3 regions of the Sphingobium sp. AP49 genome follow, and region 2 is predicted to be linked to each of the others. Evidence: riboswitches for the same ligand, from Rfam matches in the RefSeq annotation. Region 2 holds a riboswitch; each other region holds the start of a gene.

Region 1 (7,862 bases), 1.9 Mb from region 2:
GGGTGCGCCAGGAAGCCGGCCCTGCCTCCAGTGCCTCGAATAGCGCCGCAGCCATGGCAAAGACGCCGGGATCGCCCGACGAGACGATTGCCACGCGCCGCCCACGCGCAGCCAGATCGAGCGCCAGCGCCGCCCGATCCAGTTCCACCCGATTGTCCGACGAATGCCGCACAAGGTCCTCGCGTGGGTCCACTCGTGCGACATAGGGCGCATAACCGACAAGGTCGCTGGCGCGCGCGAGTGCGGCGCTGACTTCGGGCGTTATCAATGTCGCGCTTCCTGGCCCCAGGCCGGCAACGGCGATCCAGCCGCTCACGGCCTGCGCCCCTGGCCATGGATCAGCAGGATCGAGAAATAGGGCGTCACCGTCTGTGCGTCGACCAGTCGGGTTGCGCGCTGCTCCGGCATCGCCGCATGTTCGACCAGCCATGCCTGTTCCTCCCGACCAGCCGCCCGGATCGCGCGGCGCAGCTTGGGGAGATTGCGGCCGATCTTCATCACCACCAGAGCATCGGTCTGCCGGATATGCCGGACCAAATCCTCCTCCGGCAGGGTCGCCATGACGACAGTGAGCACGTCGTCGCCCCAGCATATGGGCAGGCTGGTCGCGTTCCAGGCACCGGCCATGCCGGTGATGCCCGGTACGACGGATACGGGGACGCGCCCGGACAGTCGACTGTGCAGATGCATGAAGGACCCATAGAAGAACGGATCGCCCTCGCACAAAACCACGACATCCTCGCCGCTGCCGGCGGCAACCATCAGTCGCTCGGTACACTCGGTGTAGAAGCTCGAAAGCATGGCATTATAGCGCGGGTCGGAAACGGGAATCTCCGTTGTCACCGGATATTCCATTGCAATCTCGACGGCGTCCGCCCGCAACATTCCCGCCGCGATGCGGCGTGCCTGACCGGGGCGTCCCTTCTTGCGAAAAAAGGCGATATGCCGAGCGCCCCTGACCAGCCGGTCGGCCCGTACGCTCAACAGGTCCGGCGCCCCGGGGCCAAGGCCGACGCCGTGGATCGTGCCCAATCGCTCCATATCGCTCATTCGACGCGGCTCGCCAGCGCATTGATGGCCGCCACGGTGATGGCACTGCCACCGAGCCGCCCTTCCACGATACAACAGGGGGCCGGCATGGCCTGCCAGAGCGCCGCCTTGGATTCCGCTGCGCCGACGAACCCCACCGGACAGCCGATGATGGCGGCGGGGCGTGGGCAATCCGGTTCTTCCAGCATGGTGAGCAGGTGGAACAACGCGGTCGGCGCATTGCCGATGGCGACCAGCGCCCCGCCGAGATGGGAACGCCACTGCTCCAGCGCGGCGGCGGAGCGCGTGTTGCCCATATGCCGGGCAAGGTCGGGCACCGCGTCATCATGCAGCGTGCAGATGACCGGATTGTCCGCCGGCAGGCGTGCACGGGTAATGCCTTCCGACACCATGCGCGCGTCGCACAGGATAGGGGCACCGGCCGTCAGCGCCGTGCGGGCAGCGATTGCAAAGCCGGGTGAGAAGCGGATATGCGGCGCCAGTCCGACCATGCCGCTGGCATGGATCATGCGCACCGCGACAGGTTCTTCTTCGGGGCTGAAACCGGCCAGATCGGCTTCGGCGCGGATGATGGCGAAGGACCGTTGGTAAATGGCGGGGCCATCCTTTTCATAATCATATGGCATCAGCAGGCTCCAAAATGGCTGAGCAACCGATTGCGATCGAGGCCGGTGTGCAGCGGGGCCGTGCCTGTCGTGGCATTGAGCGCGAGGTCATAGGCTCCGTTGCGCCCGGTCAGCATCACATCGGCCCGCGCCGAGCGGGCACAGCCCTTCGGACAGCCCGATACATGCAGGCTTCCGGCCACCTTCGCCGCTAGGCGCATTGCTATCTGGCGGGTTTCCACGCTTGCCTGCCCGCAGGCGGGCATTCCGGGACAGGCATCGACACGCCGTAATGGCGCGGCCGGATCGGTCGTCAGGTCGGCATGGCGGAGGATCTGGCTGTCGCCCTCAACCACCAGGGTCCGCCACGGCGTTACACGGACTGCGCTCGTCCCCTGCATATCTGCAAGCTGGAGCAAGGTGGCCGCCTTCATGCGGCCGAAGGCGACGCCATAGGCGACGCCCATGTCGAGCGGGCCGGGCAACAGCATCGGCAGTGCCGGGGCAGGGTGGTCCGTTCCGCTGGCCCATTGGGGCAGTGGGGCTGGATGGCGTGCCATGCGCCCACTGCGCGCGCCGCCGCTCTCCACGAACCAGCGCGCGATCGCGATCAGCCCATCCGCCGCCGTCTCTCGTTCGACCCGGATGCCGGTGGCATGCCCGTCCGCACGCAGGATGAGATGCCCATCGCGGCTTCGCTCGACGCGAAAATCCCCCGGTTCCTCTGCAAGCAACCGTCCGGCACCGGCATCGATCACGAACCCGACCTTGCCGGGTAGACCGGGAAGGTCATTCAACCGGCCCATGATGTCGGTGGCGATCCGATGGCTGTCGTCGTCTGTCCGCCAGCAGGGGGTTACCAGGATATTGCGTTGCCCTTCCCGCACGGGACATGCGTCCACCAGGTCATGCGCAAGGAGGTCGTCGAGCAGGACACGCCAATGCTGGGCCGCGACCCCTCGTATCTGCACATTGGCGCGCCGGGTGAGGTCGATCAAACCATTGCCATAGGTCATCGCGACCTTGCCCAGCACAGCCATGGCCTCCGGCGTCAGGCGAGCGTGACGCGGCTTTACCCGCATCAGCAAGCCATCGCCCGCCATCATCGGACGCCAGGCGTCGGGGCACCAGCCCCTGGCCATGCCGGCATTTCTGTTCGGGTCGTCCGGACCCATGAGGCAATCCCCCGCGCGCTGCGGCAACGATGGCGGGGCTTGCCGGGCATAGCCGGTCGACGCGGGCGCGGCGGGCCTGCGCGTCAGAAGCCCGTCACTACGCGAACGTGCAGCCCCAGCCACACGGTTTCGTCGCCCAGACGGAGATTACCGTGCCAAGACCATTCCCTGGGTCAGGGCAAGAGCGAACAGCGCACCGGCCGGTCTCCTGGCTCACGGGTCGTCGCTTGATGCACGCCTTCCCGGATCGGCAATCGGCCTGTCCAGTGGCTGCCCTGGATGACAGGGCCTGCGCATCGCACTATCCGCTTACAGTTGCAGGGACAGCTGCGGATTTGGGAAGATATTCCCGCACCGCATTCCCGATTATGCTTCTTGCGAAGCACCGGTACGATCATGATGCACCGCGGATCGCCCCGCGGCACGCCGCCTCTCTATGCCACGCGCTGACATAAGCCAAGGCCGGATCGTTTGCCGATCATCCAGAAGCGGCCAGCCGACGGGGCAGGCGTCGCGATATTGCGGCGGCGATGCGCGTTACGACATGTGCGCCATCGATACGGGGGGGGGCATCGGTACCGGGGCCGCATCCAAGGGAGATGATGATGGCCGATCAACTATGCCGCCAACCGCATTTGGGCGCGATCCTGGAAGGGGCGGGCGGCGGCGATTGGTCGCAATCCCGGCCATATCCAGGCCCTCGCCGGACTGAGGCCGGCCATCGCGGACACGGACGCCACAGCGCCACCCTCATCCAGCCGACCGCCGTCGCCGCCGAATGAGCGACGCCGCGTCGATCAAGGCAGCAGAGCCGGCTGCTGGTCGGGGGCCTCGATCATATCTGGACCCGTCCGGAACAACCCGCCCAGGTGGAGATCGCGGCATGGACGGTCCAATATTGGCCCCAGAATTTGGCGTCGAACAGGGCTTGGCTGGTGTCGATGTCACCGTCCCGGAAAGCACCCGTGCGGTATCATGTCGCGATCGCTCTCCCCAAATGTGACACCCTGTGGGAAATGCGTGCGCGTAACGATGGAACGCCCAACCGGTAGAGCATATGAGCGATGCGATGATGGAGAACGGCGGTCAGCGCGCCAATCGCGTTCGATTCGCCAGACTGCGCCGCCAATCCATGTCAGCAGCCCGAACGATCGCGCTGTCCCGCTCTTCTTGGGACAAATAAAAAGGGCGAGCCGTCAGGCCCGCCCTTTCGAAATCTCGCCGAGGCGAAGATTACTTCGCGTTCGCAGCGTTCTCGGCAACGTTCGCGGCGTTAGCAGCTTCGTTGGCGGCGTTAGCAGCGTTGTCAGCGGCGTTAGCAGCGTTCTCGACAACGTTTTCGACGACGGCGTTCGAAGCGTTCGCGGTCTCGTTGGCCGGCTTCTCACCGCAAGCGGCGAGGGCCATCAGACTGGCCGAAGCGAAAACAACAGCGATCTTCTTCATTGTGTACGGCTCCCATAGCATTATGCCGCGTCTGGCACGTTACAAATGTGACCCTACGCGAGCGACCCGCATTAACGTGTGCGTTGCACAAATCAATGCTTTTCTAACGTCGGTGAAGCGGCAGAATCACGCGACGGGGCGTTGTCTACTATAAAAGTTCAGTTAATGCCCAATGTTTCTGCCGCATTTGCAGCAATGTTCAGCGTGACAGCCCAGGCCGCCACATTCTGTCGCAACTGGGTCAGATCCACCTTGTCCAGCGTGTCGTCCGGCGTGTGATGGATGTCGAAATAGCGGGCGCCGTCCTGTTGCAGGTCGATCACCGGCACGCCGGCATCCACCAGCGGTTCGATGTCCGATCCCCCATGCGCTTTGTCCCGGCTCGGCACGATGCCCAGCGGCGCCAGGCCCTGCGCGATCCGGCCCGACAGGGCCTCATGGCCAGCAGGCAGGGTGAAGTCGACCTTCCACACCTTGTCGGCGCCGAAGTCGGATTCCAGTACCAGTGCATGCGGTTCCTTGCCGTGCGCGGCGAAATAGGCGCGGCCGCCATTGCCGCCCACTTCCTCGGCGCCGGCGAACAGCACGCGGATCGTGCGGCGCGGCGTGCCCGTGTTGGCAACCTGCAGCGCGGCGGCGGCGACGATGCCGCAGCCCGAGGCATCGTCGATCGCGCCGGTGCCCTGGTCCCAGCTGTCGAGATGGCAGGCGACGACGATCACGCCGGCCTTGGGATCGCTACCGGGGATTTCGGCGATGACATTGCCCGACGGTTGCTCCTTGGCGGTCTTGGATACGGCGGTCAGGTGGACCCGCACCGGCTTGCCCCGTGCAACAACGCGGGCCATCTGCTCGGCATCGGGCACGCTGACGGCAACGGCGGGGATCGGCGTCACGCCGTCAGCCCACATCTGCACACCGGTATGGGCGATGCGATGATGATCGGTGCCGATCGACTTGACCAGGATCGCGATCGCGCCCTTCTTGGCGGCGATGCTCGGCCCCTGGCGCCGCGCCGCGCCATAATAGCCATAGCCCGACCCATCCTGGGCGGCGACCATGTCATGGCTGACGAAGACGATCTTGCCCTTCACCGCACTGTCCGGCGCGGCCTGCAGGTCGGCGATGGTCGGGAAATAAGCGATCTCGCCGTCAATGCCCTGTGCCGGGGTGGACCCGCTATTGCCGAGCGCGGCAACCACCAGCTTCTGCGGGAAGGGAGCGATGATCGCCGCCTCGTCATGGACCCGTTCCCACAACGGCATCGTATAGGGTTCGGCGCGGACGTTGGCGAAGCCCAGCGCCTTGAGCTTGGCAACGGCCCAGTCGCGCCCGCGCGCTTCCAGCGGCGTGGCCGCCGGGCGCGGGCCGACTTCGGTCGTCAATCCCTCGGTGATGGACCAGGCGACATCGTCTTTCAGCGCGGCTTCGCGAATCGTCGCGTCGCTGGCCGGGGCGGCCTGGGCGAGGGCGGGGGTGAGGATGCTGCCAAGGAGCAGGGCGGCGAGCTGGCCCGATCGGATTTTCTGCATGGCTGAAGGCTTACTCAGACATACCCCATTTGCCAATGGCTTCCGCCTCCGCTAATTCGGCGCAAATTTTCCTGTTCATACCCTTGGAGCTGCGCGAACCCATGTCCGCCTCATCGCAATATGCCTATGTCATGAAGAGCATGACGAAAACCTTCCCCGGCGCGGCGAAGCCGGTGCTCAACCAGATCAACCTGCAATTTTACCGCGGGTCGAAGATTGGCATCGTCGGTCCGAACGGTGCGGGCAAGTCGACCCTGATGAAGATCATGGCCGGTATCGACACCGATTTCTCGGGTGAAGCCTGGCCGGGCGAGAATATCACCGTGGGTTACCTGCCGCAGGAGCCGCAGCTCGATCCCAACAAGACCGTGCTGGAAAACGTCAAGGACGGCGCGCGCGAGATCGCGGACAAGATGGACCGCTTCAACGAGATCAGCATGATCATGGCCGATCCGCCGGAGGACGTCGATTTCGACGCGCTGATGGAGGAAATGGGCACGCTGCAGGAACAGATCGACGCGGTCGATGGCTGGACCCTCGACAATCAGCTCGAAATCGCGATGGAAGCGCTGCGCTGCCCGCCGTCGGACTGGTCGGTGGAAAGCCTGTCGGGCGGTGAAAAGCGCCGTATCGCGCTGACCCGCCTGCTGATCCAGAAGCCGGACATCCTGCTGCTCGACGAACCGACCAACCATCTGGATGCCGAAAGCGTCACCTGGCTGGAAAACCACCTGAAGGAATATGCCGGGTCGGTGCTGATGATCACCCACGACCGCTATTTCCTCGACAATGTCGTGGGCTGGATCCTGGAGCTCGATCGCGGGAAATATTTCCCCTATGAAGGCAACTACTCCACCTATCTGGAGAAGAAGGCCAAGCGCCTGGAGCAGGAAGACCGCGAGGCGACCGGCCGCCAGAAGGCGATCAACGACGAGCTGGAATGGATCCGTCAGGGCGTCAAGGGCCGCCAGACCAAGTCCAAGGCGCGCATCAAGAAATTCGAGGAACTGGTCGCCAACCAGAATAACCGTACCCCGGGCAAGGCGCAGATCGTCATCCAGGTACCCGAGCGCCTGGGCGGCAAGGTGATCGAGTTCAAGGGCATTTCAAAGGCCTATGGCGACAAGCTGCTGTTCGAGGACCTGTCCTTCCTGCTGCCGCCGGGCGGCATCGTCGGCGTGATCGGCCCGAACGGCGCAGGCAAGTCCACCCTGTTCCGTATCATCACCGGCCAGGAAACGCCCGACACCGGCGAAGTCGATATCGGCTCGACCGTGCGCCTGGGCTATGTCGACCAGAGCCGCGACCATCTCGATCCGACGAAGAATGTCTGGGAAGAAGTGTCGGACGGCCTCGATTATGTAAAGGTCAATGGCCATGACATGTCGACCCGCGCCTATGTCGGTGCCTTCAACTTCAAGGGGCAGGACCAGCAGAAGAATGTCGGCAAGCTGTCGGGTGGTGAGCGCAATCGCGTCCACATCGCCAAGATGCTGAAAAAGGGCGGCAACGTGCTGCTGCTCGACGAACCGACCAACGATCTTGACGTCGAAACGCTGGGCGCGCTCGAAGAAGCGATCGAGAATTTCGCCGGCTGCGCCGTGGTCATCAGCCATGACCGCTTCTTCCTCGATCGCCTCGCCACCCACATCCTCGCATTCGAGGGCAACAGCCATGTCGAATGGTTCGAGGGTAATTTTGAAGCCTATGAGGAAGACAAGCGTCGCCGCCTGGGCGATGCCGCCGATCGCCCGACCGCGCTGGCCTATAAGAAGCTGACGCGCTGATAGACTTGGGAGGCTGGCACAGGCCTCCCATAAAATTCTGTCAGAACAAGGATTTGCAACGCCCGGTATCCATCTGGATGCCGGGCGTTTTGCTGCGCCATCGCTCCAGCGGTAACGAAGTTGCAATATCTGCAACAGGGGTTCCGCCCTTCGCAATTGCGAAAGAATGCGCTGCACTGCACATAGGACCTGCCTTTCAGGCATCCTCTCCTAAAACTTATCAAGGCCGGCCTTTCGGGGCTGGCCCTTTTTTTGTCCATCGAACGT
Region 2 (7,862 bases):
GATCGCCGGCGTCATGCGCCATGGCTACAAGGGCGCGTTCGAGATTGCCGCCTCGGTCGACTATCTCTTCGCCTTCGCCGCCACCACCCATGCGGTGCGCGACCATCATTTCGACGCCGTCCACGCCGCCTTCATCGAGGATGAGGCGGTGCGCACCTTCATGGCCGACGCCAATCCCGCCGCCCTGCGCGAGACCGCCGCCCGGCTGGCCGAGGCGCTGGAACGCGGCCTGTGGAAACCCAGATCGAACAGCGCGGGCATGCTGCTCGCCCAGCTCGCAGGAGAGTGACGATGGCCGAACGCACCGACGAACAGCATGCGGAAAAGATGAAGAAGAAGCAGGCCGCCCATGACAAGATCATGGCGACCAAGACCCAGGAAAAGGGCCTGCTGATCGTCCATACCGGCAAGGGCAAGGGCAAGACCACGGCGGCGCTGGGCATGGTCGTCCGCATGATCGGCCATGGCAAGAAGGTCGGCGTGGTCCAGTTCGTCAAGGGCGCGATGACCACCGGCGAGAAGCTCGTGTTCGACGCTTTCCCCGACCAGATCGAGTTCAAGCCGATGGGCGAGGGCTTCACCTGGAACACCCAGGATCGCAGCCGCGACATCGCGCTCGCCCGCGAGGCGTGGGACGAGGTGAAGCGCATGGTCGCCGACCCCGATTATGCCATGGTGCTGGCCGACGAGCTGAATATCGTGCTGCGCTACGACTATCTGCCGCTGGACGAGGTGCTGGCGGTGCTCGACGCCAAGGACGCGATGAAGCATGTCGTCGTCACCGGCCGCAACGCGCCCGAGGCGCTGATCGAGGCGGCCGACCTGGTCACCGAGATGACCATGATAAAGCATCCCTTCCGCAGCGGGGTGAAGGCGCAGGCCGGCATCGAATATTGATGCAGGCGTTCGCCCCCGATTTCTGCGCGACGCTGACCGACCTGCTCACCTGGCGCCGCGACGTGCGCCATTTCCGCAGCGATCCGCTGGACGAAGCGATGGTGCTGGAGCTGCTGACGCTGGCGCAACTGGCGCCGTCTGTCGGCAACAGCCAGCCCTGGCGCTTCGTCCGGGTGAAGACGGCGGCGCTGCGCGCGGCGCTGGCCGGCCATGTCGATGCCGAGCGCGAGCGCGCGACCAGCCAGATCACCGATGCCACCCGGCATGATGCCTATCGCGCGCTGAAGCTGCACGGGCTGCGCGAGGCACCGGAGATTATCGCGGTCTTCTGCGACGATGCGACTACGGCCGGCGCGGGGCTGGGCGCCGCGACCATGCCGCAGACCCACCTCTATTCGGTGGTGCTGGCGATCCACACGCTGTGGCTGGCAGCGCGGGCACGCGGCCTGGCGCTCGGCTGGGTATCGATCCTCGACCCGGCCTTTGTCGCGGGCCTCCTTGAGGTACCGCCCGGCTGGACCTTCGTCGCGCTGCTATGTCTGGGCCATCCCGAAGCCGTCGCCGACACGCCCGAACTGGACCGGCTGGGCTGGCAGGCGCGGCTCGATCCGCTGGCGCAGATCAGCGCGCGCTGACGGCGCGCGACAGGGCTTGTGCCGCCTGCACATAGGCCGGACCACCGCACACCGTCCAGGCCTGCGGCAGGCTGATCCGCGGGATGCTGCGCAGCGCGGGATGGTGCAGCATTTCGGTGCCCTGGTCGCTGATCCGGTCGGTCGCGCTTTCGACGATCAGATAGTCGGGCCGGGCCGCGACCATTTCCTCCAGGCTGATCTGCGCGATCGCCGGCTTGCCCAGATCGGCCGCCAGATTGCGCAGCCCTGCGCGCGTCATGAGGTCGTCGACCAGCGTGCCCGTGCCGGTCATATAGCCGCGCCGCTGATAATAGGCCGCCACCTTGGGCCGGGGTGCGCGGGGCAGGGCGGCGAGGTCCCGGTCCATGCGCGCGATCATCGCCTCCCCGCGATCGGCATGGCCGATCGCCTGCGCCACCGTGCGGATCGACGCAACGATGTCGGCATAGCTGTCCGCGCTTTTCAGGTCGACGGCGGGATAGTGCTGCGCCTTCAATATCGCGATCGCCGGGTTGCGCCGGGCCGGCATGCCGATCACCAGATCGGGATTGACGGCCAATATCTGCTCGGCCGATCCGTCCAAAATCGGCAATCCCTTGGTGGCGCCTGCCACGGCTGACATTTGCTGATCGCCGGCATTGTGGGTCAGGCCGGCAATCTGGTTGCGGTCGGCCAGCGCCACCAGCAACTGATCGGCGCACAGGTTCAGCGAGACGATGCGTTGCGGACGTTTTTCGTCCCTCGGCGCGCCATGCGGTGCGGCTGCCCACAAGCCCGTTCCGACCAGAACCGTCATACCCAGCGCGATCATCGCCTGGGCGGATCCACGAGAAAAGCATCGTTGCATCACGATCCGTCCTTAGCCGGCATGACCGTTCAGGCAAGGGTGATTGACGCTTCTGTCGCGCTCCCGTATCGCGCAACTTGCGACAGGTTCTCCGGCAACGGGGATGAAAAGGGAATGGGGTTCAAGACCCCGGCTGCCCCTGCAACTGTGAGCGGAGAGTCCTCGCACCATATGCCATTGGGATCGCAAGATCCTGAGAAGGCGGCGCGAATTGGCGATGACCCGCAAGCCAGGAGACCTGCCCGTCGCGGTCGTCCTTCGTGCGGACAGGGTGTGTCGGACGAACGGGGGTGAACCCGCGTGACGACAGGTGGACCGCATCGGATGCGGGGACCATGTCGCGCCCTTTCGGGTATCGATATCGTTCCCATGATGTGGCCCTTTGTCTGCTGGGGTCTCCTCGTGTTGAAATATCTGACTTTCTGTTCCTTCCTTCTCTCCACCACCGCCTTTGCCGAAGACGCGCAGCAGGCCCCGCCGCCCGATGCCGCCGCCGATGCCGGGGCATCCTCGATCCTCGTCACGGCGACCCGCCTCGCCACGCCGGTGGATCAGGTACCGGCCTCCGTCACCGTGCTCGACAAGGTCGCGATCGACCGCGCGCAGGATATGGGCGTCACCGAATTGCTGCTGCGCACGCCGGGCGTCAGCATCTCGCGCAATGGCGGCTATGGCACGGCGACCTCGCTGCGCATTCGGGGCGCGGAATCCGACCAGACCGTGGTGGTGATCGATGGCGTCAAGCTCAACGACCCGTCCTCGGCCGGCGGCGGCTATAATTTCGCCAATCTGCTGGTCGGCGATGCCTCGCGCATAGAAGTGTTGCGTGGTCCCCAGTCGACCCTGTGGGGCAGCCAGGCGATCGGCGGTGTCGTCAATGTCGTTACCGCCATGCCCGAAAAGGCGCTGGAAGGCAGTTTCGATATCGAGGCCGGATCGCGCGACACCGTCAGTGCCCGCGCGGCGTTGGGCGGCAAGGCGGGGCCTGTCAGCTGGCGGATCGGCGGCCAGAGCTTCTCCACCGAGGGCATTTCCGCGATCAGCCCGGCCTTTGGCGGCAAGGAGAAGGACGGCTATACCAACCGCAGCGTAACCGGCCGGGTCGAGGTCGCGCTAGCGGACGGGATCAGCGCCGACCTGCGCGGCTATTATTCCGACGGCCATGTCGATTTCGACGCGACCAGCGCGGACAGCCCGGCCTATGGCACCAATCGCGAATTTGTCGGCTATGCCGGCCTGAACGTCGCGCTGCTCGACGGCCGGTTCCGCAACCGTTTCGGCTATGGCTATACCGACACCGATCGCGACAATTATGATCCGCGCAACCAGCGCCGTCAGACCTTCGACGCCGCCGGGCGCAACCAGCGGTTGGAATATCAGGGCAGCTTCGCCATCGCCGACGGCTGGACCGCGCTGTTCGGGGTGGAGAATGAGAATAGCCGCTTCCGCAGCGTGTCACCTTCGGCGTCGCTTTCGGTGCCCATTCCCGACCCGGCCCGCGGCAAGGCAGAGATCACCAGCGTCTATGGCCAGATCAATGCCCAGCCGATTGCCGGCCTGACCCTGACCGGCGGGCTGCGTTACGACGATCATGATCGCTATGGCGGCCGCACCCTCTTTTCGGCCGGCGGGGTGTGGGCGTTGCCGACCAGGACGGTGCTGCGCGCCAGCTATGGTGAGGGCTTCAAGGCGCCGACCCTCTATCAGCTCTATTCCGAATATGGGAACCAGGCGCTCGATCCCGAACGCGCCCATGGCTGGGAAGCAGGTGCGGAGCAGCGCTTCTTTGGCGAAACATTGCGGCTGGGCGCGACCTGGTTCGACCGGACCACGACCGACCAGATCATCTACAACAGCTGTTCGTCGAGTTCGACCGATCCGCTCTGCTTCACGCCGGGCACCACGACGCGGCGCTTTGGCTATTATCTCAATGTGTCGCGCGCGAAGGCGCATGGCATAGAGGCGCAGGCGGCGATCGAGCCGGTCAAGGGGCTGGTGATCGACGGCAATTACAGCTGGACCGTGGCGGAGGACCGTTCGGACGGCACCGCCAATGACGGCAACTGGCTGCCACGCCGGCCGCGCAACAGCGCCAATGGCTCGATCAGCTATGCCTGGCCCTTCGGCCTCACCACCGGGGCGGCAGTTCGCTGGTCGGGGCACAGCTATGACAATGCGGCCAACACCATCCGGCTGGACGATTATACGCTGGTCGACCTGCGCGCCGAATATGCGCTGACCCCGGCGCTGCGCCTTTTCACCCGGGTCGAAAATCTCTTCGACGAGGAGTATATGACGGCCTATCGCTACGGCACGCTCGGCCGCAGCATCTATGCCGGTTTCCGGGGGCGCTTTTGATGTTGCGCCCTGTTGAACCCGGCCCGGCCATCGTCGCCTGCAGCACCTGCCGCCATTCGGCCGATGCACGAGAGGATGGCGAGGGCGTGCGCGGTGGTGCGCGACTGGCACAGGCGCTGCGCAGCGTGCAGGCCTCCGACCCGCGCTATGCCGCCGTCGCGGTGCAGGACATGCCCTGCCTGTTCGCCTGCCAGGATCATTGCACCGTCCATCTGCGCGCGCCCGGCAAGGTCGGCTATGTCCTGGGGCGCTTCGCCCCGGAGGAAGAGGCGGCGCGCGCGATCCTTGATTATGCCGTCGCCTATGCCGCCAGCGAGCATGGCCGCGTCGCCTTTCGGGAATGGCCCGAAGGGGTGAAGGGCCATTTCATCACCCGTACCCCACCGGAAGGATTTGTCGTCGAATGACCTTCGCCTCGATCGCCGATTTTGAAACGGCCCTTGCCAGCCTGCCTCCAGCCGAGGCGCTGGCCAGCGCGGCTGCACGGGCGCGGCAGGCGAACTTGACCAAGCCGCTCGGTGCGCTCGGCCGGCTGGAGGATATCGCCGTCTTCATGGCAAGCTGGCAGGGGCGCTGCATGCCCCGGCTGGAACGGGGGCGAGCGGCGATCTTTGCCGGCAATCATGGTTTCACCATCCATGGCGTCAGCGCCTATCCCGCCGCCGTGACCGCGCAGATGGTGGCCAATTTCGCGGCCGGCGGTGCGGCGATCAATGCGTTGTCCCAGGTCGCGGGCCTGGAACTGGTCGTGCGGCCGATCGATCTTGACAGCCCGACGGCCGATTTCACCGCCGCCCCGGCGATGACCGAGGCGGAATGCCTCGCCGCGCTGTCGATCGGCGCGGAGGCGGCCGAGGAGGATCTGGACCTGCTGGTTGTTGGCGAAATGGGAATCGGCAATTCGACCGCCGCTGCGGCGCTGAGCGCACGCTGTTTCGGCGGCGATGTGCGCGACTGGGTGGGGCCGGGCACCGGTGTGGATGGCGCGGGGGTCGCTCGCAAGATCGCGACGATCGAGCGGGCGATCGCCTTTCATGCTGATGCGCCCGAGGGGGCTTTTGAAGTGCTGCGCCGGCTGGGCGGGCGCGAGCTGGCGGCGATTGCCGGCGCGGTGCTGCGCGCGCGCCAGCTCGGCGTGCCAGTGCTGCTCGACGGGTTCATCAGCTGTGCGGCGATAGCGCCCCTGGCGGCGCAAAGGCCGGGCATCGCGGATCATTGCCTGGCCGGCCATTGCTCGACCGAACCGGGGCATGCGTTGCTGCTCGATCGGCTGGGGCTCGACCCGTTGCTGCGCCTAGACATGCGATTGGGCGAAGGGAGCGGCGCGGCCGTCGCGGCCAATATCGTCCGCGCGGCGGTGGCGGCGCATGCCGGCATGGCGACCTTTGCCGAAGCGGCGGTGTCCACCGCGACATGATGGGCATGCCGCTCCATCTGCTGCGGCATGGCGCACCCGAAACGCCCGGCCTGTTGCTGGGGCGGACCGACAGCGCGCCGACCCGGGCGGGTATCGACGCCTGTCTGGCGCAGGTGGTGGGACTGGAGTTCGAGATGATCGTGACGTCCGACCTGCAGCGGGCGCGCCAGGCGGCGACCGCGATCGGGCAGCGGGCCGGGCTGCCGGTATGGGTCGATCCGCGTTGGCGCGAGCTGGACTTCGGCATCTGGGACGGCCTGGCCCCGGCCGATGTCGATGCCGAAGCGCTGGCGCGTTTCTGGCAGGATCCGGACGGTTTTGCGCCGCCGGGCAGCGAGGGCTGGACGGCGCTGCTGGGGCGGATTGCCGATGCTGTCGAGGATCTGCCGCGCGTGCCCACTTTGGTGCTGACCCATGGCGGGGCGATGCGGGCGGCGCTGGCGCATCTGTGCGGGTTCAGCGTGCAGCAGAGCTGGAGCTTCGGCTTGCCCTATGCCGCGCTGCTGTCGCTGGAGCGCTGGACCGGGGAACCGTCATTTGCCCGCATCACCGGGCTGCGCCCATGAAGGGACTGATCCTTGCCATCCAGTTCCTCACCCGCCTGCCGATGCCAAAAGTGACAGCGAACGAGACAGAGTTCGCACGGTCCATCCGGTGGTTTCCGGTCGTCGGCGCCATGGTCGGTCTATGTGTCATGTTCGCTGTCAATCTTGGCGTGCGCATCGATCCTTGGATCGGGGCGCTCGCCGGGCTGCTCTGCTGGGTCGGCGTGACCGGGGCGCTGCATCTCGACGGACTGGGTGACATCGCCGATGCCTGCGGCGCTGTGCATAAAGGGCGGGAGCGGTTGTTGGCGGTACTCGCCGACCCGCATGTCGGCAGTTTCGCTGTGGTGGCGATCGGCCTGCAACTGATCGCCAAGCTGCTGCTACTCCATGCGCTGGTCGAGCGGGGCATGATGTTGCCGCTGCTGCTCATGCCCTTTGCCGCGCGGATCGGGCCGCTGCTGTGGGCGCGGATGCTGCCGGCACTGCATGCCGGGCTGGGCGCGCGCTTTGCCGATGCCGCCAAAACTATCCACATCGCCCTGTGGATAAGTCTGTTGATAATCGCGGCCTGGTGGTTGCCGGCCCTGCTCGCAGCGCCGCTGTTGATGCTGGTCTGGGGATTGTGGCTGAAGCGCAGGCTGGGCGGCATTTCCGGCGATGGCCATGGGGCAGGCATCGAACTGGTTGAAAGCGGCCTGCTTTTCGTCGCCCTGATCGCCGGTGGCACGGCATGACGATGCGCTGGACCTGGCATGGCGGCGGCGTCGCGGCGGCGCGCGCGCATTTTGGCGGTGCACCGGAAAGCTGGCTCGACTTATCCACAGGCATCAACCCTCATGCCTGGCCGGGGGCAAGCGAGCAGGCGATCGACTGGCGCGCCTTGCCCGACGAGCAAGGGCTGCGCGCGCTCGAACAGGCGGCGGCCGACCATTTCGGCGTCGCTGCCGATCATGTCTGCGCGCTGCCGGGGACGGAGGTGGGCCTGCGCCTCGTCGGCACATTGCTCGACGGTTCGGTCCGCCATGCCAGCCCCGCCTATCGCACCCATGGCGCGATGGTGCAGGGCGCGGCGCCGGTCGATCTTGACCATCTGGGCGACGCGGACGGGCAGACGCTGATCCTTGCCAATCCGAATAACCCCGACGGGCGTCTTCATGGCC
Region 3 (7,862 bases), 1.0 Mb from region 2:
CCGATGCAGATCGCCACCGCCGCCGACAGGGCGGTGATGACGATGTTGTAGTAGAGCTTGCGCAGCGGCTTCACGAACGCCCATTGATAGGCGCCCATCATCAGCATGCCGTCGACCGTATCGACCAGCGCCATGCCGGCGGCAAACAGCAAGGGCAGCACCAGCACCGGCCCCAGCGCGAAGCCGTCGCTCGCTTGCGCGGCGGACAGGCCCAATATCGCCACTTCGGTCGCGGTGTCGAAGCCCAGGCCAAAGAGGAAGCCGAGCGGCGCCATCTGCCAGGGGCGCGAGATCAGGCGGAAGACCGGACGGAACAGGCGCGACAACGGCCCGCGCCCGCCAGTCAGCATGTCGAGATCCGCCTCCACATAGCTGCCACCCGCCTGCACCCGGCGGAAGGTGACCCAGACCTGGCGCAGGATCACCAGATTCATGATCGCGATGGCGAACAGGAAGGTAGCGGAAATCAGCGTCGCGACCACGCCGCCGGCAGCACGGAACCGCTCCAGCCCGGCGAGCGCACTGACCGCATAGGCAAGGCCCAGCGCGGCGACCAGCACGATCGCGCTATGGCCGATCGCGAACCACAGGCCCACGGTCAACGGCCGCTGCCCATCCTGCATCAGCTTGCGCGTCACATTGTCGATCGCGGCGATATGATCGGCATCTACCGCATGGCGCAGGCCGAGGCCCCAGGCGAGCAGGGCCGTGCCCATCATCACCGGCCGGTCGCCGAACAGGGCGAAGGCCCAGCCCCAGACCGCAAGATTGGCAAGGACGAGCGCCGCGATCAGCGGCACGCTGCGGCGCCGAAGAGACGCCTGCAAAGGGGTGGCGGTCATGCGGTTTCTCCGATCAGGGGCCGTAAAGCGCGGGCGCGCCGACGGCGATTGCGGACACGGCGCAGGTCGCGCCGCAGCTTGGAAAGGCCCATCCATGTCCCCGTCCCGCAGACGAGCGTGACCATGGCGAGCAGCGGCAGGACAATGATGTCCCACCAAGGGCGGGTGCGCAGCAGCGGAAAATCGAGCCGGTGCAGCCCGTCCTGCAGCCAGCGGAAGGCCCGGCCATTGCGGTCGAAGGCGCGGATCAGGCGGCCGGACGCGGGATCGACATAGAGGCGCGTCCTCTGGTCATCGGCCAGGATGACGCGCCACACCGGCAGGGCGACGCTGGCCTTGTGGCCATAATAATAAGCGTCTTCTTGGCGCAGCAGGTCGAGCGAGGCGATCGGTGGACCGTCACGCAGCGCGGCGCGCAGGCCCGCTTCGGACAAAGTGGCCGGTCGTCCAGCAGCGTCGAAGCGCTGCGCCTTGCCGGCGCGGTCGATCGCCACCAGATGGACGGCACCGGCAAAGGGTACCGCCTCCAGCCGGACGACGCCCGTCGGCAGGGTGGGCAGCGCCGTGATCGCCCGGCGCGCATCACCCCAGGCGAAGTCGCCGTTCAGCCGCTGGCGCTGCGTCATCATCGCCTCGCTGTCGAGCAGCCCCCAGGGGTTCATCGACAGCAGCCCGCTCGCCACCCAGCTCAGCGTCACTATGCCGAAGAACAGCCCGGCCATATGATGCCACCACCACAGGCCCCGATAGGGCGATCCGATGCTGCCGTCGCGGCGACGGCGCAACCGGGCGATGCCGACCCACAGGCCGGTGATGGTCAGGAAGCAGCCGATCAGCGAGGTCCAGATGACGACCTGGCTCCACAGCGCGCCATCCTGTCGCAGGATCGTGGGATAGAGCCAGTGCGGCACCGCGCCGAGCCAGCCCCAGAAGCGCTGGAAGCGGGTGGTCAGCTGCACCACCTCCCCGCTCCTGCCCGAGACATAGGCCTGCGTCCCCGCCGGATCGGCATAATCGACGCGGTAGAGCGGCGCATTGCGGCGCCAGGTCTGGACCGTCCACTGGTCCATCTCCGTCTGCGCTACCTGCCCGACCGGGCCGGCAATAGCGCTGTTGCGGCCGAACTCGTGCGCCACCCTGTGGATAAGGTCCGGATCGACCTGCTCGACCGGTTTCCCCGATGCCCAGTCATGGGTGCCGACGGACACCCGCATCTGCGGGATGGTCCGCGTCGGATCGAGCGCCGGGGTCACCCGCAGCACGGGGCGCCCGGCCATCATCTCGATCCGGGCGGCGGACAGCATCATGGCGTCGGACAGCGTCCCCGCCTGCCCCGGCGACAGCTTGAGTGGCGTGAGCCCCCCAAGCTGCGTGGCCGGTGTCAGGCGCGGATAGTCGACATAGAGCATCACGAAGCCGGACAGGCACCACAGCGTCATGACGGCGCCGATGATGATGCCCAGCCAGCGATGCAGCAGCAGGACCGGCCGCATCATCGTCAGAAGCTCAGGCCATAGCTGACCCGCAGCGTGCGCGGCACGCCCCGGTAGAAATAGAGGAAGCGGCTGTTGCTGCCGTCCAATACCCCCGCATCGCTGACCGCCGAGCGATAGCCGGTGGAGGCGTAATCGCGGTCGAACAGATTCTCGACATTGATGCCGAACCGGTTGCGCCGCGCCTGGTCCAGCCACAGATGGGCACCTGCATCGACCACGGCATAATTGCCATAGTTCATCCGGCCAAAGCCCGATGCGGTCGACCAGACATCGCCCACCCAATTGGCCGACAGATTGGCGCCGAAGCGGCCCGTTTCCGGCGCATAGACGATCGCGGCGCGGCCATATTGCTCCGGATTGCGATCCCGCTGCACCGAACTGCCCTGATTGCGGACACGCGAATAGGTGTAGCTGGCCGACAGGCCCCAGCCGCCGCTGAGGTTCGCATTCAGTTCCAGCTCGGCGCCCTTGGCCCGCACCTTGTCGCTGACGTTGATATAGGTGCCCTCGGGGAAGCCCGGATCATCATAGGTCGTGTCGATCAGGTCGGTGATGCGCCGGTTGAAATAGGTCGCCTTCCAGCGGATCGCACCGCCGGCCAACGCGCCACCCAGCGCGGCGTTGAGGTTCAGGCTCTCCTCTGGCTTCAGGTTCGGATTGCCGACCTCGCAACAGGGATCATTGCCATAGAGCTGCGAGGCGTCGGGCAGCACAAAGGAGGTGCCGCCATTGGCCTCCACGAACAAGGCGTCGCTGACATCATAGCGCCCCGAGACGTTCCAGATCGTCTTTTCCGATCCCTTCGCCTTGTTGTAGCGCAGGCCCGCGGCGATCCGCCCCTTGCTCGACAGGTCGTCATTGGTGCGCAGCTGGAAGATGCCGGCATGGACCTGTTCGTCGGTCGGCGCGATCAGCAGGACGTCGTCGCGGCCGTTGAAGCTCTGGAAATCATAGCCGATCAGCGTGTCGATGCCGCGCAGCATGTTGAGCTGCACCACCGCGCTGCCGCCATAATCCTGATAGCCCCAGAAGGTGCCGGCCGGGTAGATGATCTGCGGCGGTCCCGCCGGAATGGGATTGCGGATCTGGACATAGGCGGTCTTCCAGTCGTGGAAATAACCCTTGAGAAAGAATTGCACGCCATCCTCGCCGGTATAGTCGAGGCGCAGGCTGGCCACTTCCTCATTGCGGTCGTTGCGGCTCTCCTTCGTCCGCGTCGCGCTGATATTGTCGAGATCGGCCTTGGTGTGCTGGTAAAGCGCGCTCAGGCGCAGGTCCGGCGCGATATCATATTGATATTTGATGCCCGCCGACCAGAGATCATAGCCGCGCGCGCGATCGGTGGCGCTGGGCTGCATCACGTCATAGGGACGATAGCCGTCCGACTGGCTGCGATTGGCCCAGACCACGAAGCGATGTTGGCCGATCGCGCCGCGCAGATAGCCATCCAGGCTGGTGCCGGCATAGCTGTCGAGGCTGGCATTGACCTGGCCGCCCAGATCGTCGCTGAAATCGCGGGTGACGACATTGATGACACCGGCCGCCGCCTGGGTGCCGTAGAACAGGCTTTCGCCCCCTTTCAGCACCTCGATCCGCTCGATCATGCTGGCGGCCATGGTGTCGTTGGGTGACGTGCCGCCATAGAGACGGTTGTTGAGGCGGATACCGTCCATCGTCCACAGCACGTCCTTGGTGCGCGACCCCTGCAGCGCGATGTCGACATAGCTGAACGGCCCGGACTGCGACCGGATGAACAGGCCCGGCACCGCTTCGAGCGCGCGGGCGGTGTCGATCGCGGCGGCATCGCGGATCTGCGTGTCGGTGACGATCTCAATGGCATGGCCATAGCGCGACAGCTGCTGCGGCAGCGTCTCTTCCAGGCTGGTGCCGGTGACGGTGATGCTGTCGCCTTCGACTTCATCGGCAAATGCCGGCGATACGATGGCAAGCGAAAGGGCCAGAGCGGCCCGTGAAACGATATTGGACTTCATATATTCCCCCATCCGGCGCCGCGTTCGACGGGCGGGGGCAACCTTCACGAGCGGCACGCGCGCGAACGTCCGACACACGCGCCGGCCGGGCGCCCAAGGGCAACCGACGCGCGTCGTCGCAGCGGCCCCAGCCGCTCGTTCGTCGCTCAGACGGAAGTTACCGTGCCGCGGCCATCCCCTGGACCAAGGCAAGAGCGACCAGACGCCGGCAGGTCTCCTGGCTCACGGGTCATCGCTTGATGCACGGCCTTCCCAGGCCTCGCAGGATTTAGCGTCCGGCCCAGTGGCTGGCGGATCGGGCATTCTGCCGTCCGCACATGTACATCGCGCTCACCGCTTACAGTTGCAGGGACAGCTGCGGATTTGGACAGTCACCCGTCCGCACCGCATTCCCTATTAAGCCCCTTTCGGGACACCGGCGCGATCATGATCCCATGCCTTGCGGCGCGGGATCGGCGGGATCGATAATCGAATATCAGGCGGGCTGCAAGCCAGTCTCAAAACCAGGCGCGCAGGCCGATCACCAGGCTGGTGGCCGACGGCTTGTCGCCTGCGGCACGGGCATAATCGGCCGTATCGCCCAGCTTGCGCTCCCAATTGACGCCGACATAGGGCGCGAATTCGCGGGCAATCTCGTAGCGCAGCCGCAGCCCCAGCTCGATATCGGACGGACCGGCGCCGATTCCCAGTTCGGGCACATCCTGCGCCGCCAGATTGAACTCGGCGGCGGGCTGCAGGATCAGCCGCTGGGTGAGGCGCTGGTCATAGCTCGCCTCCAGCCGCAGATGGGCGTCGCCCCTGGTCGACAGGAAGGCTTCGGCCCCGACCTCGAACCAGTAGGGCGCCAGGCCGTCGATGCCGATCACCGCATAGCTGCGGTCCGGCCCTTCGCCGAAATCCTGCCGCACGCCCGCCTGCAGGTTGAACCAGGGATCGATCGCCCGGCTGTAGAGCGCCTGCACCTCGGCCCGTTCGAGCGATCCGCCAAACCTCCCCTCGCCCTCGCTCTTGACCGCGAAGCGGTTGATGTCGCCACCGATCCAGCCCTCGCCCTCCCAGGCATAGCCATCCGCGCCCTTGCCGGCGCGATATTCCAGCCGATCGAGCATCCATTGCGAATAGGTCATGCCGCCCCCTTCCGCGATCATCGCCGCGCGGGCGCGGGCCATGGCGGCGGGATCATAGAGCGCGTCGGCGGCATGATCGGTCGGCACTGGCGGTGGCGTGCCCTGCGGGATCGCGGCGTCGGCAGCCGGCGCCATTGGATTCTGGGCATGACCCATTGCCCCATGATCCATTTGGCTGTGATCGACAGTCTGGGCCTGCGCCGGCGCGGCGGCGGCGAGCAGCAGGAGCGCGATCAGCCTCATGCCGCGTCCTCCCCATGGCGGACCGTCACCACCCGCATCATCCCGGCATGCATGTGCATCAGCATATGGCAGTGGAAGGCCCAGTCGCCCAGCGCATCGGTGGTAAGGTCGAAGCTGAGCTTGCCGCCGGGCAGCACATTCACCGTATGCTTGCGCGGATTATGCGCCGCCTCGCCGGTCACCAGTTCGAAGAAATGGCCGTGCAGATGGATGGGATGCGGCATCATCGTGTCGTTGATGAGCGTCACGCGCACCCGCTCCATATGGCGGAAGGCGATCGGCTCGGCCCCTTCCGACAGCTTCACCCCGTCGAACGACCACATATAACGTTCCATGTTCGCGGTCAGGTGGATGTCGAGCGATCGGCTCGGCGGGCGCAGGTCGGCGTTCGGCGTCAGCGACCGCAGATCGGCATAGGTCAGCACGCGATGGTCGACATGCTCCAGCCCCGTCGGCCGGTCGGCGGTGCGATCGGCCGGCATCGGCGACAGGGTGGCGACGCCCGGCCCCATTTTCACGCCCGGCGCGACCGACTTGTCGCGCATCTTCATGCTGTGGCCGCTCATGGCGTCATTGGCTGGCTGACTGAGGTCGATCACGCCACCGTGGCCCATGTCCATGCCGCCCATGTCCATGCCCATGTCCTTCATGCCCAGCAGCGGCCGGGCGCGCCGGGCCGGCACGGGCGCGACCATGCCGAGCTGCGGCGCCAAGGTGGCGCGGACCAGGCCGGACCGGTCGATCGCCTCGGCAATCAGGGCATAGGGCCTCGCCTCGCCGGGCTGGACGATCACATCATAGGTTTCGGCAATGCCGATCTGGAACTCGTCGGTCTCGACCGGCTGGACATCCTGCCCGTCGCACTGGACGATAGTCATCGGCAGGCCGGGCAGGCGAACATTGAAATTGGTCATCGCCGACGCGTTGATGATGCGCAGCCGCACCCGCTCGCCCGGCACGAACAGACCGGTCCAGTTTTCGGCCGTGCCCATGCCGTTCACCAGATAGCTGTAGGTCGCGCCGGTGACGTCGGAAATATCGGTCGGGTCCATGCGCATCTCGCCCCAATCGATCCGGTCTTTGAGGGCCTGGTCCTTGCCCGCCAGCAACCCGGCCAGCGTCTGGCGCTGCATGTTGTAATAGCCGCCCGATTGCTTCAGCCTTTGCAGCAGCTTGTGCGGATGAACCGGGCTCCAGTCGGCGAGCAGGATCACATGCTCCCGGTCATAAGCCACCGGATCGGGATTGGCCGGATCGATGATGATCGGCCCATAAAGGCCCATCGCCTCCTGCATGCCCGAATGGCTGTGATACCAGTAGGTGCCGGCCTGCCGCACGGGGAAGCGATAGATGAAGGTTTCGCCCGGCGCGATACCGGGGAAGCTGATGCCCGGCACGCCGTCCATCTGGAAGGGCAGGATCAGCCCGTGCCAGTGGATCGAGCTATCCTCCTTCAGTCGATTGGTGACAGCGATGTTGACAGCCTGCCCCTCGCGCAGGCGGATGAGCGGCGCGGGCGTGCCGCCATTGACGCTGATCGCATGGGCCGATCGGCCACCGGTCGCAAAATGCCCGTCGCCGATGCTGAGCGCGATCGTCTCGCCCGACAGCGCGCCCTGCGCGGCGCCATGCGTGCCGGTGGCGGCCCAGCCGGGCAAGGTCTGGGCCATCGCGAGGGCGGCGCCACCCCGGATCAGGCTGCGGCGGTCGAGGGAGAAGCAGGGCGTATCGGTCATATCCGCTTATACGCGCGCCGCGTCGCTTTCCCTCAACATGTGCTGCAATTGCTTGCGGGCGCGATAGAGGCGGGTTTCCACCGCCTTTTCGCTGATGTCCAATATCGTCGCGACCTCGGCCTGGCTCATGCCCTCGATCCCGCGCAGCAAAACCACCTCGCGCAGCGCCACCGGCAGCGCCGCCACCGCCGCCCCGATCCGGGCGACCCCGGCGCGCGACTGCGCTGCCTGTTCGGGATCGGGCGCCGCGTCGGCGACATGGGCCGCATCCTCGATCGGCCGGGCGAAACTGAAGAAGCGGCGGACGGCACGGCGGCGCGCCCAGTCATGGCATTTGTTAATCGTGATCCGTGCGATCCAGCCGCGAAAGGGCCGGCGCCCATCATAGCGGGCGAGCGCGGCAAAGGCGGCGACGAAGCTTTCCTGC

Evidence for each region. Region 2 has a riboswitch for cobalamin ahead of PMI04_RS02555 (TonB-dependent receptor). Riboswitches for the same ligand answer to the same signal wherever they lie in the genome.
Region 1: it holds a riboswitch for cobalamin, as region 2 does, so the genes downstream of both, PMI04_RS11850 (cobalamin biosynthesis protein CobG) here and PMI04_RS02555 (TonB-dependent receptor) in region 2, are expected to answer to the same signal.
Region 3: it holds a riboswitch for cobalamin, as region 2 does, so the genes downstream of both, PMI04_RS18855 (TonB-dependent receptor) here and PMI04_RS02555 (TonB-dependent receptor) in region 2, are expected to answer to the same signal.

The regions. Positions count from the first base shown of each region.
Region 1 is NZ_CP124576.1:2,454,325-2,462,186, reverse strand. It holds gene cobJ (precorrin-3B C(17)-methyltransferase) at 1-316, opposite strand, end outside; gene cobI (precorrin-2 C(20)-methyltransferase) at 313-1,050, opposite strand; gene PMI04_RS11855 (precorrin-8X methylmutase) at 1,047-1,676, opposite strand; gene PMI04_RS11850 (cobalamin biosynthesis protein CobG) at 1,676-2,797, opposite strand; cobalamin riboswitch at 3,011-3,235, opposite strand; gene PMI04_RS11845 (hypothetical protein) at 4,064-4,276, opposite strand; gene PMI04_RS11840 (M20/M25/M40 family metallo-hydrolase) at 4,435-5,808, opposite strand; gene ettA (energy-dependent translational throttle protein EttA) at 5,910-7,595, shown strand.
Region 2 is NZ_CP124576.1:528,291-536,152, forward strand. It holds gene cobN (cobaltochelatase subunit CobN) at 1-289, shown strand, start outside; gene cobO (cob(I)yrinic acid a,c-diamide adenosyltransferase) at 292-897, shown strand; gene bluB (5,6-dimethylbenzimidazole synthase) at 897-1,532, shown strand; gene PMI04_RS02550 (ABC transporter substrate-binding protein) at 1,519-2,379, opposite strand; cobalamin riboswitch at 2,447-2,640, shown strand; gene PMI04_RS02555 (TonB-dependent receptor) at 2,782-4,737, shown strand; gene PMI04_RS02560 (DUF1636 domain-containing protein) at 4,737-5,144, shown strand; gene cobT (nicotinate-nucleotide--dimethylbenzimidazole phosphoribosyltransferase) at 5,141-6,154, shown strand; gene PMI04_RS02570 (histidine phosphatase family protein) at 6,151-6,720, shown strand; gene PMI04_RS02575 (adenosylcobinamide-GDP ribazoletransferase) at 6,717-7,436, shown strand; gene cobD (threonine-phosphate decarboxylase CobD) at 7,433-7,862, shown strand, end outside.
Region 3 is NZ_CP124576.1:3,996,589-4,004,450, forward strand. It holds gene PMI04_RS18845 (HoxN/HupN/NixA family nickel/cobalt transporter) at 1-842, opposite strand, end outside; gene PMI04_RS18850 (PepSY domain-containing protein) at 839-2,338, opposite strand; gene PMI04_RS18855 (TonB-dependent receptor) at 2,341-4,329, opposite strand; cobalamin riboswitch at 4,519-4,764, opposite strand; gene PMI04_RS18860 (copper resistance protein B) at 4,827-5,699, opposite strand; gene PMI04_RS18865 (copper resistance system multicopper oxidase) at 5,696-7,435, opposite strand; gene PMI04_RS18870 (RNA polymerase sigma factor) at 7,442-7,862, opposite strand, start outside.